2 regions of the Dysgonomonas sp. GY617 genome follow, and region 2 is predicted to be linked to the other one. Evidence: riboswitches for the same ligand, from Rfam matches in the RefSeq annotation. Region 2 holds a riboswitch; the other holds the start of a gene.
The links. A riboswitch is a leader RNA that binds a small molecule or an ion and turns the genes downstream of it on or off. The one in region 2 is predicted to bind cobalamin.

Region 1: linked by a shared signal. The riboswitch ahead of IR022_RS08090 (TonB-dependent receptor plug domain-containing protein) and the one ahead of IR022_RS03560 (TonB-dependent receptor) in region 2 are both predicted to bind cobalamin.

The regions. Positions count from the first base shown of each region.
Region 1 is NZ_JADCLR010000007.1:220,583-229,021, reverse strand. It holds gene IR022_RS08105 (GDSL-type esterase/lipase family protein) at 163-1,572, shown strand; gene IR022_RS08100 (LysM peptidoglycan-binding domain-containing protein) at 1,607-3,025, shown strand; gene IR022_RS08095 (MBOAT family O-acyltransferase) at 3,223-4,527, shown strand; cobalamin riboswitch at 4,562-4,719, shown strand; gene IR022_RS08090 (TonB-dependent receptor plug domain-containing protein) at 4,856-6,832, shown strand; gene IR022_RS08085 (YncE family protein) at 6,874-7,965, shown strand; gene IR022_RS08080 (ABC transporter substrate-binding protein) at 8,032-8,439, shown strand, end outside.
Region 2 is NZ_JADCLR010000001.1:848,026-856,464, forward strand. It holds gene IR022_RS03560 (TonB-dependent receptor) at 1-2,013, opposite strand, end outside; cobalamin riboswitch at 2,142-2,341, opposite strand; gene IR022_RS03565 (helix-turn-helix domain-containing protein) at 2,516-3,394, opposite strand; gene IR022_RS03570 (M24 family metallopeptidase) at 3,555-4,823, shown strand; gene IR022_RS03575 (glycosyltransferase) at 4,967-7,600, shown strand; gene IR022_RS20215 (glycoside hydrolase family 13 protein) at 7,635-8,439, shown strand, end outside.

The DNA of each region.
Region 1 (8,439 bases), on a different contig from region 2:
AGCGCATTTTTAAACACACCGTAATATTGACGTATTAGGTTCTCGGTTTCTGGTTAATAGACTAGAAATTTTGGGCTAATTTTTTATAAAATGCCTGATTATAATAACCACTGATTATGTGGTTTACTAAGCAATAAACGGATTTTCGACCTAAATTAGGGTATGGAGGATAAAGCTAAAAATTATTTTTTCAAGTCGTTTTTGACTATAGTTATTGCTATAGGGGTATTTTGGGGGTTGAAGCAAGTTCTTCCTGCCAGATTATTCCCTGAAAGTACAGGTACAACACCGGGAATAGTTATTGATAGTTTGGCTTTAGATGCTATGTCTAATGATTCGATATTAATAGCAGATGTTGACTCTCTGGCGAATGATACGTTAATTAATAGAATTGATATAGATGCTTCGGAAAATAGCGAAGGCATTGGTAATCTCATAAACTTCTATGAGAAATTATATGAACTAGAAAACTCGGGTAAAGGTAAAGTTCGTATAGCTTACTTCGGAGACTCAATGAATGATGGTGACTTGATTGTGCAGGATATACGTAGCTCATATCAAAATGCTTATGGAGGTAAAGGTGTTGGCTTTGTAGGGGTAACCTCTCTTTCGGCTTCAGCCAGATACTCAGTTACACATCAATATTCAAATAATTGGGAGACTCAATCGTTCTTAAATGTAAAGAAGCCGAAGAGAGCATTTGGGGTAGATGGGCAAGTCTCTTTTGCACCTAGAGGTTCTCAAACATGGGTCAGATATGCTGCCAATGATGTGGCAAACTCAACTTTACTTTATAATCCAACTTTGTTTTATGGAAGCTCTTCCAATCATAATGCTTCTGTTAATGTTGCTTTGGGTAAGGATTCGTCTATACGTCACGAATTGGTTGCCGACAGATTATTGAATACTCTTAAACTCTCGTCTACTTCTAAAACGCTGAAAGCTACTTTCGAAAAGACTGATTCTATACCTTTTTATGGAGTTAATTTTGACGATGGGATAGGCGTTCATGTAGATAATTTTTCTTTACGAGGAAATTCAGGGTTACCACTGTCTCTATTTAATAGAGATTTGATGAACGCATTGGATAAGGTTCTAAATTATGATCTGATAGTTCTACAATACGGTACAAATGTTTTAGGATATGGTACTACCGATTATAGTTGGTACGAATCTAAAATGGCAGGTGTGGTTAATCACTTGCAGCAATGCTTTCCGAATGCAAGTATTTTAATAATATCGACAGGAGACAGAGCTGTGAAAACAGATATGGAAATGAAAACCGATAAGGCGGTAGAACCTTTGGTAAAACATCAGAGATTGTATGCCGAGAGTACTCATTCGGGCTTTATAAATCTATATACATTGATGGGTGGATATGGCTCTATGATAAAATGGGTACAAGAAAGTCCTTCTTTGGCTAATAAAGATTATACTCACTTCAATCAAAAGGGAGCAAAAAAAATAGGTGGACTTATTTATAATGAACTGGATAAAGGGTATATTCAATATAAAAGATTAAGAGAATCAGGGCAAATTGCAGCCCGAACTAAACATACTGATGATTTATAAAAAAACAATAACATTCTTATTTTTTCTGTGTTTAATGTCTTCCGCTATATATTCGAAAGATAGTAAGGACGTTGTATCTTCAGATTTCAAGAATGTGAAGTTGTTGGAACCTTTATTTGATAAGTTATATCAATTGGAGAAGAATCAAAAGGGTAAAGTGAATATTGTACATATTGGCGATTCGCATGTGCAGGCTGATATGTTTACAAACGTAATTCGTCAAATTTTACAAACTAAGTTTGGCAATGGGGGATATGGATTTTCCTTTCCTTATAGTTTGGCTAAAACAAATGGTACAAGTTATATAAAATATACTTCCAATACTTTATGGGAGAGTCGTCGTAATATATATCCGGTGACAGATGTTTCAGTAGGTTTAAGTGGAATAGGACTCTATGCGAATAGTTCTGATTTTGAAATAAATATAGATGCTAACCCTTTATATACATTCAATAAGATAAAGCTATTGTATCCAACTAAAACATCTTGTTTTAAAATCGTTTTGCCCAATAGTGACTATAAAACTGTATCGGAAGAGGTTGTTGTTAAGCCCCAAATAGAAAGCAAAAAGGCTGAGGGGTCAAAAGTAAACTATACTCTACATAAAGTAGAAAGTAAAGAGACTTTGTATAGAATATCTCAAAACTATGGTATTTCGGTGGAGAAATTAAAGGAAATAAACAATTTGGGCTCAAATACGATTCGTGTGGGAATGGACTTAAAAATACCCAATAAGCAGGAGTTGGCAGAGCCTGAGCCTAAAGTGGCTATGATCCCCAAAGTTGTAAAAGAGGAGGAGAAAAGCGAGAATGAACCAAAGATTATTCTTTCTAAAGAAAAACCTTACGAATCGGAATTTATTCTGCCTATGTCATCTAATCAGGTGACTATTTTACCATGTAATAAGCAGTCCGAATATAATTTAAGTGGGATAGTGGTAGAAAACGAGAGACCAGGTGTTATATATCATACCATAGGAGTAAATGGAACAAAGGTTTCAGATTACAATAAATATCCATTGTTTTTTGAGCAACTACCTTCTTTAGGAGCAGATTTAATAGTCATTTCTTTAGGAACAAATGAGGCTTTTAATAAATGGACAACGCCCTATTATGTTTCACAAATGCAAGAGTTTATAGATAAGATAAAGAAAAATAATCCAAAGTCTATAATCTTATTAATGACGCCTCCGCCTTCATTGTTTAAAAGAAGAACTCCTAATACTTTTGTAGAAGGATATGGAGAGGCTATGAAAGGATTGAAAGGCTGTGTAGTATGGGATTTGTTGAATAAGTTGGGCGGCGTACAAGCTCCTCTTAATAAAGATTTTGCTCCATTGATGGCTAAAGATAAAGTGCACTATACAAGAGAAGGATATGAAAAGCAGGGAGTGCTTTTCACTACTGACTTTTTGACTGCTTATGATAACTATGTAAAAAGTAGAACTAATTGAAAACTGTGTTAACTAACTTAGAATCTTATTTCTCTATAACTACAGATCAAATACGATCTTGGTTTGAGTATGACCCAAGCAACCCGCTTTTATTTAGCTCGAGTTTGTTTCTTGGATTCTTTTTGGCTTTTTATTTAGTATATATATTGACTCGGAAATACGCACATTTTCGGACAGTATATGTTTTACTCTTTTCGATGTTTTTCTACTATAAGGCAGGAGGCGAGTATTTCATATTATTGATACTGTCGGCTCTCATTAATTATATACTGTCTGAAGTAATGGACTTATCTACAAAGAAGTCAGTCCGAAAAACAGTGCTTACAGTTACAATAGTTCTCAATCTGTTAGTGTTGGCGTATTTCAAATACATGAATTTCTTTATTGGGAATTTAAACAGCCTATTTCACGAGAATTTTCAACTTCAACATATCATTCTACCTGTTGGTATATCATTCTTTACATTTCAGGCAATAAGCTACTCTGTTGATTTGTATCGGAGGGAACTTAAGCCGGCTAAGAATGTTCTGGATTTTGCTTTTTATCTCTCTTTCTTTCCTCAATTGGTTGCTGGACCTATTGTGAGAGCTAAGGAATTTCTTCCGCAGATGTATCGTGAGATAAATTTGTCGAAGAAAGAAGCAGGTCTAGCTTTATTTTTGATTATTACGGGTTTGATTAAAAAGTCTGTTATATCCGATTATATATCTCTGAATTTTGTAGACCGTATTTTTGATAGTCCTTTAAGTTATACACCATTCGAAACATTAATGGCTACTTATGGTTATGCTTTACAGATCTATTGTGATTTTTCGGGTTACTCTGATATGGCTATCGGTATAGCATTATTAATGGGATTTAAACTTCCTGAGAACTTTCGTACACCTTATAAATCGGTTTCGGTGACTGAGTTCTGGCGTAGATGGCATATTTCTTTGTCGTCTTGGTTGAGAGATTATTTGTATATTCCATTAGGAGGAAACAGAAAAGGACGATTCCGCACATATTTCAATCTATTTTTAACGATGCTTATTGGAGGTCTTTGGCATGGTGCGGCATGGAAATATATTGCATGGGGTGCATTACATGGCGGAGCACTTGCTGTTGAGCGTTTATTCAGGCAGTTTGTAAAACTTCCCGAAAAGAATATATTTGTTAATCTGATTTGCGGAATTATCACTTTCCATTTTGTAGCATTTTGTTGGATATTCTTTAAAGCCAACGATTTTGAAGTTGCCACAGCGGTTATAAGTAATATTAGCCGACTCGAATATAATCCCGAGGCATGGCTCATGGTAATCCAAGGATACCGAAATGTATTTATACTTATATTTATAGGTTTCATTTTACATTTCACACCTAAGCGTGTGAGTGATATGGTTGAAATGGGCTTCCTTAAGTTACCGTATATTGGACGTGCTATTATTGTAGGTGGCGTATTCTGGTTGGTATATGCAACTGCGTCTAGTGGAACGCAACCATTCATCTACTTCCAATTTTAACAATTTTGTTTGGATGAATTAGGTTTTATAACATATCTTTGCACCGTTGTTTTGCTCCTGTAATAAATATTTAAGAAGGATGCAAAAAGGGTAATCAGGTGAAAGACCTGGACAGACTCGCTACTGTAAGCATTCTATTTGTAAATGAATAGAATGTAAGTCAGAAAACCTGCAAGACGACAAAAAGTGATACTAAACAGCTTTCGAGAAATAGAGCTGAAGATCAAAAACTGTCGATTCATTCTTCTTTAGAATATTTCCAATGTAATTTCTTCACAATATTTTGTCCGAAAGCTAAATCTATTATTGATTTATAGGCTTTCAGTATATGAAGTATTCTTGTTTTCTCCTTATATTTCTTATTTCTCAGTTCTGCTTCTTCGAAGTAGATGCTCAGAATAAAGATTCCATAAAAATTCAGCATATCAATGAGGTAACTGTAACTGCACAGGTATTACCTTCGGTTTCGCGTGCTGCCTCGCCTCTTCAAGTTATGACTTTTGCCGATTTAGAGCGTATTGGTGTGCAATCAATCTCTGATGCTGTAAGACGATTTGCGGGAGTAATGGTGAAGGATTATGGTGGAATAGGTGGTTTGAAAACTGTTTCAGTAAGGGGTTTAGGTGATCAGCATACTGCTGTATTATATGACGGAATAGCTTTTAGCAATTCTCAATCAGGGGCAACTGATATAGGGCGTTTCTCTTTTGAAAATATATCTTTTATATCACTCAATATTGGACAGGCTGACGATATATTTCAATCGGCAAAGGCTTTTGCTTCTGCGGGAACTCTGAATATTAAAACGGCAAAACCTCAATTTGGGGATAAAAAGTATAAAGGGCAGGTTCTTCTTCATGGAGGATCATGGGGTATGTTTAGTCCGGCAATCGTTCAATCTTACAAAATATCGTCCGCATGGGCTACTACATTTAATGGAAGTTGGCAAAGAGCTGATGGAAATTATCCTTTTAAGTTTAACACTGGAGAAAAAACAGAACGTCGTAATCGGAATAACTCAGATGTTGATATCTGGCAAGGCGAATTAAATGTATACGGTGATCTGAAAAGTGGTGGGACGCTTCAACTGAAAGCATTCTATCTTGATTCGGAAAGAGGAATTCCCGGAGCTGTGATATCTGGTAATATAGAAGCCAATGAAAGACTGTGGAATAAAGATTTCTTTACACAAGTAAATTACGAGAAAAAAATCAACTCGAAATTTTCGCTACAAGGATTAGGAAAGTATTCCAGATTGTATAGTAAATATTTGGATGTTGATGCTATATATGATAACGGATTTATTATTGATAAATATACTCAGGTTGAATACTATGGTTCTGCATCGGCATTGTATCAGCCTACTGATATTTTTTCTGTATCATTGGCGCAAGACTATGCTTATAATAAACTAACCTCCAATTTTGTAAAACAACAATATCCATCGCGAGGAACTTCATTAACGGCTTTGAATGCACAGGTTAAGACCAACCGATTGACTGCTACTGCCGGTATATTAGGAACATACATTGGCGAGAACGTGAAGCAGGGAGACCGCCCTAAAGATAAAACGCGATTGTCGCCGGCATTCAGTCTATTGTATAATCCTTTTGACATAGGTTTGAGATTCAGAGCTTCTTATAAGGATATATACCGTGCCCCAACATTTAATGAAATGTATTATTTCCGTATGGGAAATACAGCATTACGTCCTGAGATTTCAAAACAATATAATATAGGTAGTACATTCTATCGATCTGTGAGCGAAAAGTATAGTTTGCTTAATATTTCGGTTGATGCCTATTTAAATAAAGTAAGAGATAAGATTGTAATATTTGCGGCAGCTCCTCAGGTTCTGAAAATGACGAATCTCGATAATGTAACTATATATGGGGTTGATGTTTCTACAACATCGGAGATTGACTTGTCATCTTCATTAAAGTTAATAGCTATTGGTGCATATAGTTATCAATCGAGTGAAAATGATGATACTAAAAAGCAAATTCCTTATACACCCGAGCATAGTGGGTCGGGGTCGATAAGTTTCGAAAATCCTTGGGTAAATATTACTTATAGTTTTGTTGCCAGTGGTAAAGTCTATTCTAAACTGGATCATACAAAATCAACGCGAATAGATGCTTATAGCGATCATTCGGTATCAGTAAATAAGACTTTTTTATTAAAACAGACCAAGCTAAGGTTACAGGCTGAAGCATTGAATCTATCAAATAAAAATTATGAAATAATACAGGGATATCCTATGCCGGGTAGGTCTTTTAGAATATTGGCGGCATTTACATTATAAAAATTATTAGAGAGTACTCATTTTAAACTAAATATATAATTATGAATTATAAAAATCTTTTGTTTAGAAGCATGCTTCTAACATTGTCTACATTGTTTCTTGCTTCTTGTTCTAGTGATGATGAAGTTGATTATGATGTGTGGACTCCACCTTTATCTTCTACTCAGGGTGCATTTATTTTGAATAGCGGTAATCAAGGCTCTAATAATGCGTCTCTAGCATTTTATGATAAAGAGACAAAAAAATGTAATCCAACAGTATTCCAGTCATTAAACAATGGTCTTGAATTGGGCGATACTGCACAAGATCTTATTGTTTCTGGAGATTCTATTTATATTGCAATGTATGGTTCGGGGCTTATTTATGTGACCAATATACAAGGTAAATTAGTGAAAAAGATTGTTTCAGAAAGAGATGGTAAGGCTCAAAAACCAAGAAATTTTGCTTCTGATAACAAGTATGTATATGTTACTTATTTCGATGGTTATGTTGCTCGTATTGAACGTAAAACATTATTGGTAGATGCAACTCAGGTTAAAGTTGGTAATAATCCGGAAAATCTAAAGATTGCCAATAATAAAATTTATGTAGCAAATTCGGGAGGAATGAACTATCCTAATTATGATAAAACTGTATCAGTTATCGATATCGCTACTTTTTCGAAGGTTAAAGATATTGAGGTTGTTTTAAACCCTACTACACTTGAGATTGACAGAAGAGGAAATGTATATGTTATCTCTATGGGTAATTATGGTGATGTACCTAATACTCTTCAACGTATTAATCCTAATTATTCAGTTGATTCGTTAGGAAACGCAACGTTGATGAAAATCAACCCAACTGGAGATAGATTATATACTATTTATGCCCAATACGGAGCTCCAACAGTAGATTATAAAGTATATCATATTTATGATCAAAAATATGTGGATGGAAGCTTTGTAAACAGTGATGTTAAATTCTCAGCGAGTCCATCTACTTTGGATTTTGATCCTGCAACAAAAGAAATCTATATCGGAACTTCTGATTATAGAACTAATGCTGAAATGTACATAATTTCGACCACAGGTAAATTAGTTAGCCATTTCAACACAGGTGGTCTTAATCCTGCTGGTGCCTTTTTTATTAAATAAGAGTATTGTGTTAAATACAAAAGGTCGTTATAGAATATATAACGACCTTAATTTACTTTAAAGGTAATGAGAAAAAATTATTTGTTTTTACTTCTGGTATTTCTTATCACTTCTTGTTCAGGAAATAAACAATCGGCTGAGGTTGAGGGGAATGTTATAGATACAGTTTATATAGTACAATATGCCAAAGGTTTTACTGTGAAAAAATATGCTGATTATAAAGAGGTAACAGTTGTAGATCCTTGGGATTCTACAAAAATTTTGCAACGATATATTTTGGTAGATAAAACCAAAAGCTTGCCTGCTAACTTACCTAAAGGTACACTTATAAGAACTCCATTGAAAAGCATAGTTGCTTATTCAACAATTCATTGTGCAACACTTAACGAATTAGGTGTTCTAGCTACCGTAAAAGGTGTTTGTGAGCCAAGTTATATTGATATTGACTATATTCAAGAAGGTGTAAAAAATGGA
Region 2 (8,439 bases):
GTATTTCTGCCACGAGTGAGACCAAGATGAGCGGAATGCGATATTATGACGAGATGTGGCATTCATATATACATATTTCATATAATCGTCAGATGTTTCATCATCAGTTCGTTGAGCTTTTGCATCTAAATAACTGTATCCGCCACCAATTTTTATGTTCATTGGTAAATCGGCATCAAAAGTAACATCAACCCCATAGGTACGTGCTTTCGCTAAATTAACATACTGCATGGTTTCTTCTACCAACTGCATTTTATCTTCAACTGAAGTTGGAATTGTTTGAAGGGAGATCATGTCTCGAATACTATTGTGAAAGCCTGTTATGCTTGCTTTAAATTTAGGTAAGTGGTATTCAATGCTTGTAGCATAGTAATTCGATTTTTGAGGTTTTAGATCCCTATTACCATAATAAGCCTTATACTTACTCATAATTGTAGCATAATATTGGTAGTATAACTCTTTTATAGTCGGAGCTTTAAAGCCATTGGAATAGGTGGCACGCAGATTGAAGTCTCCTAATTTATACATTGCCGAAATTTTGGGCGTTAGGGTCTGTCCAAAATCTTTATTATAATCTAGTCTTAAACCTGCTGTTATGTTGAACTGATCTGTTATATTCCATTCATCTTGCACGTAAGGAGATAAAGCGTAAGTAGAAGACCTATCTCCCTGCAATCTACGAGGCGACACTAGCTCGTCCCACATATACTCTAAACCTGCACTTAGCGTATTCTTTTTACCTAAATAAAAGACACCTTTTGAGTTGCTTAACCATCGGCGTTGAGATGTTTGAAGAATACGGTCATCGGGATAGTAAACGATCCTATTTCCGTTTTCATCAAAATAGTCGGTATATTCACGGTTTGTATAATCATAGTAATAGTCATAACGATCATAAGATAAATCGAATGAAAGAAAATTCTTTCCTGTAAGATTGTATTTTGCTCCTGTTGCGTAGGTCTGATTACGATAATAAAAATCATTTAATCTCCATAATGGAATCCCTGTCGGGCGATAAGTCCATTTTTCATGAAATGAGGCATCTGCTGTTAAGATTAAGTTTTTATTTACTTGATAAGATAAATTCTGTGACAGCGTATAGTTAGTCGATCTGTTTACTGTCTTGGTAACACTGTTATTGTATAATGTATTTCGATGCCATTCTTGGGTAGTATTTCTCCATCCGTCTGTATGATTAAAGATGAATGAGCTTGTTGAATTCCATTTACCATGGTTGAAACTAAAGCTGTTTCCTTGGTCTATATCCCCGTATTCTCCAATTCGGGTTGTATTGGATGCACTGAATTTATCTTTGTTTTTCTTTGATATGAAATTGATAACACCTCCAATTGCATCCGAACCATATAGAGAAGATACTGCACCTTTTACAATTTCAATTCGATCAATATTATGCATATTGATTCGGCTTAAATCGTTCTGACCACCAACGTCGCCATTTATCCGTTTACCGTCGATAAGAATTAGGATGTAATCGTTTTTCAATCCGTTTAATTGAAGGTTACTTCCCATGTCGTTCCGATTGAAAGTGAGAGAAGAAGATAATCCACCTAATACATCTTCTATGTCCCGACCCGCATACTCTTTTAATGCAGCACCCTTAATCACTTCAGTCTGCACAGGGGCATCCTTAAGATAGTGCTCAGTTCCTGTTCCTGTAACTACTATCTCATTCATTGAGGTGGGTTTGCTCTTCAAGGTCAAATTGACAAGAACTGAAGTATCTTTGATTGTTATAGTGCTTTCTGCAGGATTATAGCCAATGTAAGATGCAATTAGAGTGTAAGTATTGGGCGATAGATGGTTGATTGCATAATTACCGTCTTTATCAGTAGATACACTGATGTTGGTATTATGGAGATGGATGGTTGCACCAATGAGTGCTTCCTTATTCGAAAAGTCAGTGATAGACCCTTTGATCGAGAATTTTTGTGCATACAGCAAGTGACAACTTATTAAGAGCGTCACTAGGGTTAATAATGTACGATGGCTCATATTTTGTTTTATTTTAGTCAAATAAAATAAAACATCGAGTTTCCTTTACGCAGCTTATTACTGCTAAATAAAATAGTGATAAATACCTTTTTGCGAGTATCATACACAGCTTTCTATTCCTGGAAGCTTGGTGTTTATTATGATCTAGCAGGTCTTCTGGCTATCCTCTGGTCAAAAACCTTCCCATATCTATCCGATACAGTGGTTATAGAAATTTTGACCAACATAATGAGGAATTACAGCTGCAGGTACAGCCCCGGATTTTCACCGGGTTCCCTTTCATTAAAGTATAAGAAATACTTCAATTACTAAATCAGCGTCAAAGGTATAAAATATATTTATATAAGATAATAATTATTTATTTGATAATTTGTAGGTCGTATTATTTCTAATTGTTACTAATTATAGTAATCTTATTTAAGGGGATAGTAGATTCTCTGAAAATGACATTAGGCTTAAAATAATATCAAGGTATGCGATTTATCTCTTTTTCTTATCTGTTTTAGTACTTATATCTGTATTCGGAGGGTGTCATATTTGTATGTTTTTTGAAGAACCGACAAAAGAGTGATGGCTCAGTAAAGTGCAATGCATCGGTGATCTCCGTGATTGACAAATTTGAAGTCTTTAATATTGATTTTGCTTGTGCTATGATAGCTTCATTTATCCAGCTAAGAATAGATCTTCCTGTATGTTTACGTATCATGGTTGTGAGATATTTGGTCGTTAAATGCATTTCGCTTGCATAGAAAGAAACGCTTCTTTGTTCTTTGTGATATTTATATAATAAATCAAAAAATTGAAGGGTTAGTTCTTTACCTCTTGTATGTTTATTGTTTTGCTCTGGATTGTCATTGTATAGATCTTTTATATCAGTAAGAAGAGCAAGTAATAGATATTTAAGTATATCTAATTTGCTTTTACTATGTTCTCTGTAATAATGCATCGAAATATTATTATGGTGTTTTCTAAATATATCAAAGTGACTATCACTTAATTTTATACATGGCATTTGACGTATTTCCTGAAAAAGAACAAAGTCATTGGATAAAGAATCTCTGGAGACTAAGTCTAAAGAGAAGAAGATAGTATCTATATGCAAGTCATCTGAAACGGTTATAGGTTCCATCATGGAGTGGGGTAATACCACCATCAAAGTACCGGGTTTTAGTTCTCTTTTTTGGAAATTTATCTTCAATTCTGCACTACCTTCCACACAAATTGCACAAATGAATCCACTAACAGAATGTGGATAATTTGTCAATCCCTTCCTTACTGAATCATCTGTCTTATTTACAACTATCCCCTCTATATCAAGTAGACCTATTTCTTTTGATACATAAGATATGTCATAGTTTTCTATCTCAGTTATACCTTCCATTTGACTATGTAAATTTACTGTAAAGAAGATGTTTATATTTCAATAAAACAAACCTATTGAACATTTATTGTTCTTTTCGGATAATATTCACCGAGACAATAACCCATTACTTTGCAGTAGTTCTTTTTCAAATAAGAGTATAAACTAAAAATATTGAAGTATGAAAACAAAAATGACAATTCCAGCACCTTTATCATTCAGAGAACGCGATCGTCGTTGGGAGATAGCACGCACAATAATGAGAAATAATGAGCTAGATACACTTATTATTTACGGAGATAGAGAATCTGCTGCACCCGCACCATTTTGTATCGATCATTATTTTACAAATGATAGACTAGGTTCTGTAGTGATTTTTCACAAAGAGGCAAAGCCGGTTGTTATAACTTTTGCTCCTATGATGGTTGCCGACCATATGCAGGCATCTATGCGTGGAGATCAACAATGGATTGAGCCCGAACAAATATATGTTGGAAAGACAGGTGCAAACATTGGAAATATGCTCAAGGAAATAGGTTTACCTGATAGACCAAAGATTGGAATCATTGGACTAGAGCCATATCCTCCATTTTATTTCGATGGAGCATTGCCTCACCGTACATGGAAGGGTATAATGGAGGCATTTCCTAATGCTGAAATTAAGCCAGTTTATATGGATTTTTTCAAACTAGCTGCCCCGAAAAGTGAGGAAGAATTGGCTTTGGTTAGATATGCTGCACATATTGGTGAAGCAATGAGTGAAGCTATGCGCATAACAGTGAGACCTGGGGTAAGTGAAGCTGAAGTAGCGGCAGCTATAACCTCTACTTGTATTTCGATGGGAGGATTTACAGCCGAAATTTTAATGGGGTCGGGTCCTGAATATATTGCTTGGGGACCTCCTGCTTGGCAATATCGCTCTCAAGCTCCACGAATAATACAAGAAGGAGATATTGTTTTGTCAGAGATATTTGCATTGTACGGTATGTATGAGACTCAACATCAAGCAGCAGTGGCAGTCGGAAATATACATCCAGACTTGGAACGTGCGGCTCTGGTAGCTCGCGAGTGTTATGAAAGAGGAGTTGACGTTCTGAAAGCTGGAGTAACTTTTGGCGAAGTTGTTGATGCAATGGAAAAACCCCTTTTGGATGCAAAAGGATGGCATGTACACCCCTTGATACACAGTATAAATCCTTATGGTCCAATTGGATTCGGAACCGCACCAGGTATAGAGATACTACCTCAAGCTAGTAGATATGGTAATGTGGGTAGGTTGCCAAACCCCGGTAGAGATTTGGTATTACAGGCAGGAATGTGCTTTGCTTTTGAACCAAACTGTGCTTTTGGAAACCATTTAGCCAATATTGGTGGAACTGTAATAGTGGGCGAAAATGGAGGAATTGAACTAAATAGCAATTCAACACACTTGATGAGAGCCGAATATTAATCGTCAGAAATAACAAAAGCTATTGATGTGAATCAGTAGCTTTTGTTGTCTATAATTATTTTTGTAGCAATGATTTAATTACTTCTACATTGTTTCGTAACAACATAAGTATTCATTTGTTACAGATAAAAAATAATAAAGCTATGACAAATAATTTTCAATCAGAATTAAAATCCGACCTTCAACTGTTTCTGAACGAGCAGAAAGAAAGGTTTCCACAAAAAGATATACTTAAGATAGACCTACATTGCCACGACTATAACAGTGATGTACCTGATGAACTTATGGGACGTATATTGAATGTTCCCGAAACATGGTTGCCAACCGACAGATTGTTGCAGGAGTTACAGACCAATGGATGTAATGCTTTCACAATTACTAACCACAATAATGCACGCTCTTGCTACGCTTTGCAGGATAAAGGATTTGATATTCTGACGGGGTGTGAATTTAGTTGCTTGGTTCCAGACTACAATATAGGGATACATGTATTGGCATACGGTTTTACTCCCGAACAAGAAGTAAAGTTGAATAAGCTTCGCCGCAATGTGTACCTTTTTCAAGAGTATGCCCTAAAGCATAATATACCAACTATCTGGGCACATCCCCTTTATCATTATGCTGTAAAAAAGATGCCTCCTATGGAATTTTTCGATAAGATGGGACTGATCTTTGAACGGTTTGAGGTTCTCAACGGGCAGCGTGATACTTGGCAGAACCTGTTGGTAAGAGAATGGATAACAGCACTTACTCCTGAGAAAATAGATGGTTTTTCAAAAGAGTTTGGAATTGATCCTAAAATGTATTGCTCTGATCCATATAAAAAATCTTTCTCAGCAGGGTCTGACAGCCATATGGGAATTTTTGCAGGACTAACAGGTACATATTTATATATTCCCAATCTCGAAGAAAGATTAAAATCTGAATCGAAATCATCTTTAGCACTTGAGGCTATACGAAAAGGAGATATGGCTCCGTATGGCTCGCATCAGAATTCCGAAAAACTCACAATTGCCTTTCTGGACTATGTCTCGCAGGTTGCACTCAATTACAAAGATCCGGGATTGCTAAGGTTGCTTTTACATCAGGGTTCTACATCCGAGAAAATATTGGCATTTGGATTGTCTAATATCTTTCTGGAAATACAACGTCACAAAGTGACATCTTCTTTTTTCAAACTCTTTCATGAGTCTATTATGGGCAAGTCTCCATCATTCTTTAAAAAGCTTATTTTAAAACCATCTTATAAACCCATATTTGACGAAGTGGCAAAAATGGCAAAAGCACATCAGGAGGGATCAAATAATATAGTTAATGAATACAATCAATCTGTTCATAATATAAATGAAAAACTAAACGAAATACTATTTTCACGCATTACCAAGAAAATAGATAAGCTTGATCTGGAGAATAAATTATCTGCTGATAAAATAGAAGAAATATTGATGAAGCTCGACTTGCCGAGCAACATAAGATCGTATGTGAGTTCCGATTCAGATAAAAAGGAATCGACAATCAATCTTACAGACTTTCTGGATGGACTTTCTTTCCCTTTCTTTGCTTCTGCACTTATCTTGTCGGCACACTTTACCAGTACAAAAGTATTATTTAATACACGTCCGTTTCTAAAAGAGTTTTCGAAGAAAATAGGAAAATATCACCATCCCGAGCGGGTGTTATGGCTTACCGATACTTTCGGTGATAAAAATGGAGTGTCGACAGTGCTTCAATCCATACATAACGAAATAAAAGAGCGTAATCTACCAATAGATATACTCACATGTAGTGCCACTATGAAATCGGACGATCATCTGATTGTGATGCCTCCTCTCTATGAATTTTCAGCGCCTTTATATAAAGATCAGCCTATTCGTATACCTAACTTACTTGATTTACATAAACTGTTTCATGAAAAAGAATATGACCGAATTGTATGTTCTACCGAAGGGGTAATGGGGCTGATGGCTCTTTATTTAAAGAGTGCCTATTCCGTAGAAACCAGTTTTTATGTGCATACCGATTGGGTAATGTTTGCCCGAAAAGTATTGAATCTGGATATACATAATCAAAACCGTATTCGACGTATGTTGCGCGTATTTTACAAATCTTTTGACAGAGTGTTCGTCTTGAATACCGATCAGCAAAAATGGCTGACAGGACCCGATATGAAACTTAAGCCCAACAAGGTGAGTCTTACTGCTCATTGGGTAGACGATATATTCACTCCTCAGAAAGTAAATAAAGGGCAAGTATTTGGTATTGAAAATGATGCCCTTGTGCTTCTCTATGTAGGCAGAATAAGTGAGGAAAAGGGAGTTATGGAACTACCACGTATATATAAGAATGTCCAAAAAGCATACAAAGATGTGAAGATGGTAATCGTTGGTCAAGGACCAGCAAATGAATCGCTTAAAAAAGAACTCCCAGAAGCGATATATTTCGATTGGCTTGATCATGATAAACTTCCTGCATTCTATTCAGCCGCTGATCTATTAGTGTTCCCATCCAAATTCGACACTTTTAGTTGTGTGGTATTAGAATCTCTTAGTTGTGGACTTCCTGTTATTGCCTATAAAACTAAAGGCCCCAAAGACATCATCCGGCATAAAAAGAGCGGTTATGTAGTAGATACCGAAAAAGAGATGACGGAGTCTATAATATCATATTTAGAAAATGAAGATTTGCATAGTAGTTTTAAAGCAGCTGCTATAAAAAGGTCGAAAGATTATAAAGCAGTCAGTATAATGAACGATTTAGTAAAAGAAATAGGTCTTTAATATAGCCTTAAAAAGTTATTCGATAAATTATATTGTGGAGGAAAAAGAGACTTATTCGTGGTGGAAACATGGTGTTTTCTACCATATATATCCTAAGAGTTTTAAAGACTCGAATGGAGATGGTGTAGGGGATATACCGGGTATTATTGAAAAACTGGATTATCTGGTAGACTTGGGAATAGATGCTATCTGGCTATCGCCCGTTTATAAATCGCCGATGGTAGATTTTGGGTACGATATTTCGGGATATAGGAAGATAGACCCTCTTTTCGGTTCTATGGAAGATCTAAAAGAACTGATCGCCCAAGTACATTCTAGAGGCATGAAGCTGGTAATGGATTTGGTTATGAACCACACTTCTGATCAGCATCCTTGGTTTGTCGAATCTCGATCATCAATCGACAATCCCAAGCGAGATTGGTATATATGGCGTGAGCCTAAGAACGGAAAAATTCCGAATAATTGGATAACAAACTTCGGTTCAGCAGCGTGGACTTATGATAAGCATACAAAGCAATATTATTATCATTCCTTTTTCAAGGAACAGCCCGATCTGAATTGGAGAAACGAGGATATGAAACGTTCGTTTTTCGAAAAAATACAGTTTTGGCTCAATCTGGGCATAGATGGCTTTCGGCTTGATGTTATCAATCTGCTGATTAAAGAGAAAACTTTCAGGAACAGTCCTCTGCTTAGCAATTGGTTTTCGAATGGGAAAGTACTCAATAGAAATCAACCGAGGACATTTAAAATATTGCAGGAGTTTAGAGCTCTTCTTGATACTTCCGATAATAAGATGAGTATTGGTGAGATATATGTTTTGCCACCCGGTGATACAA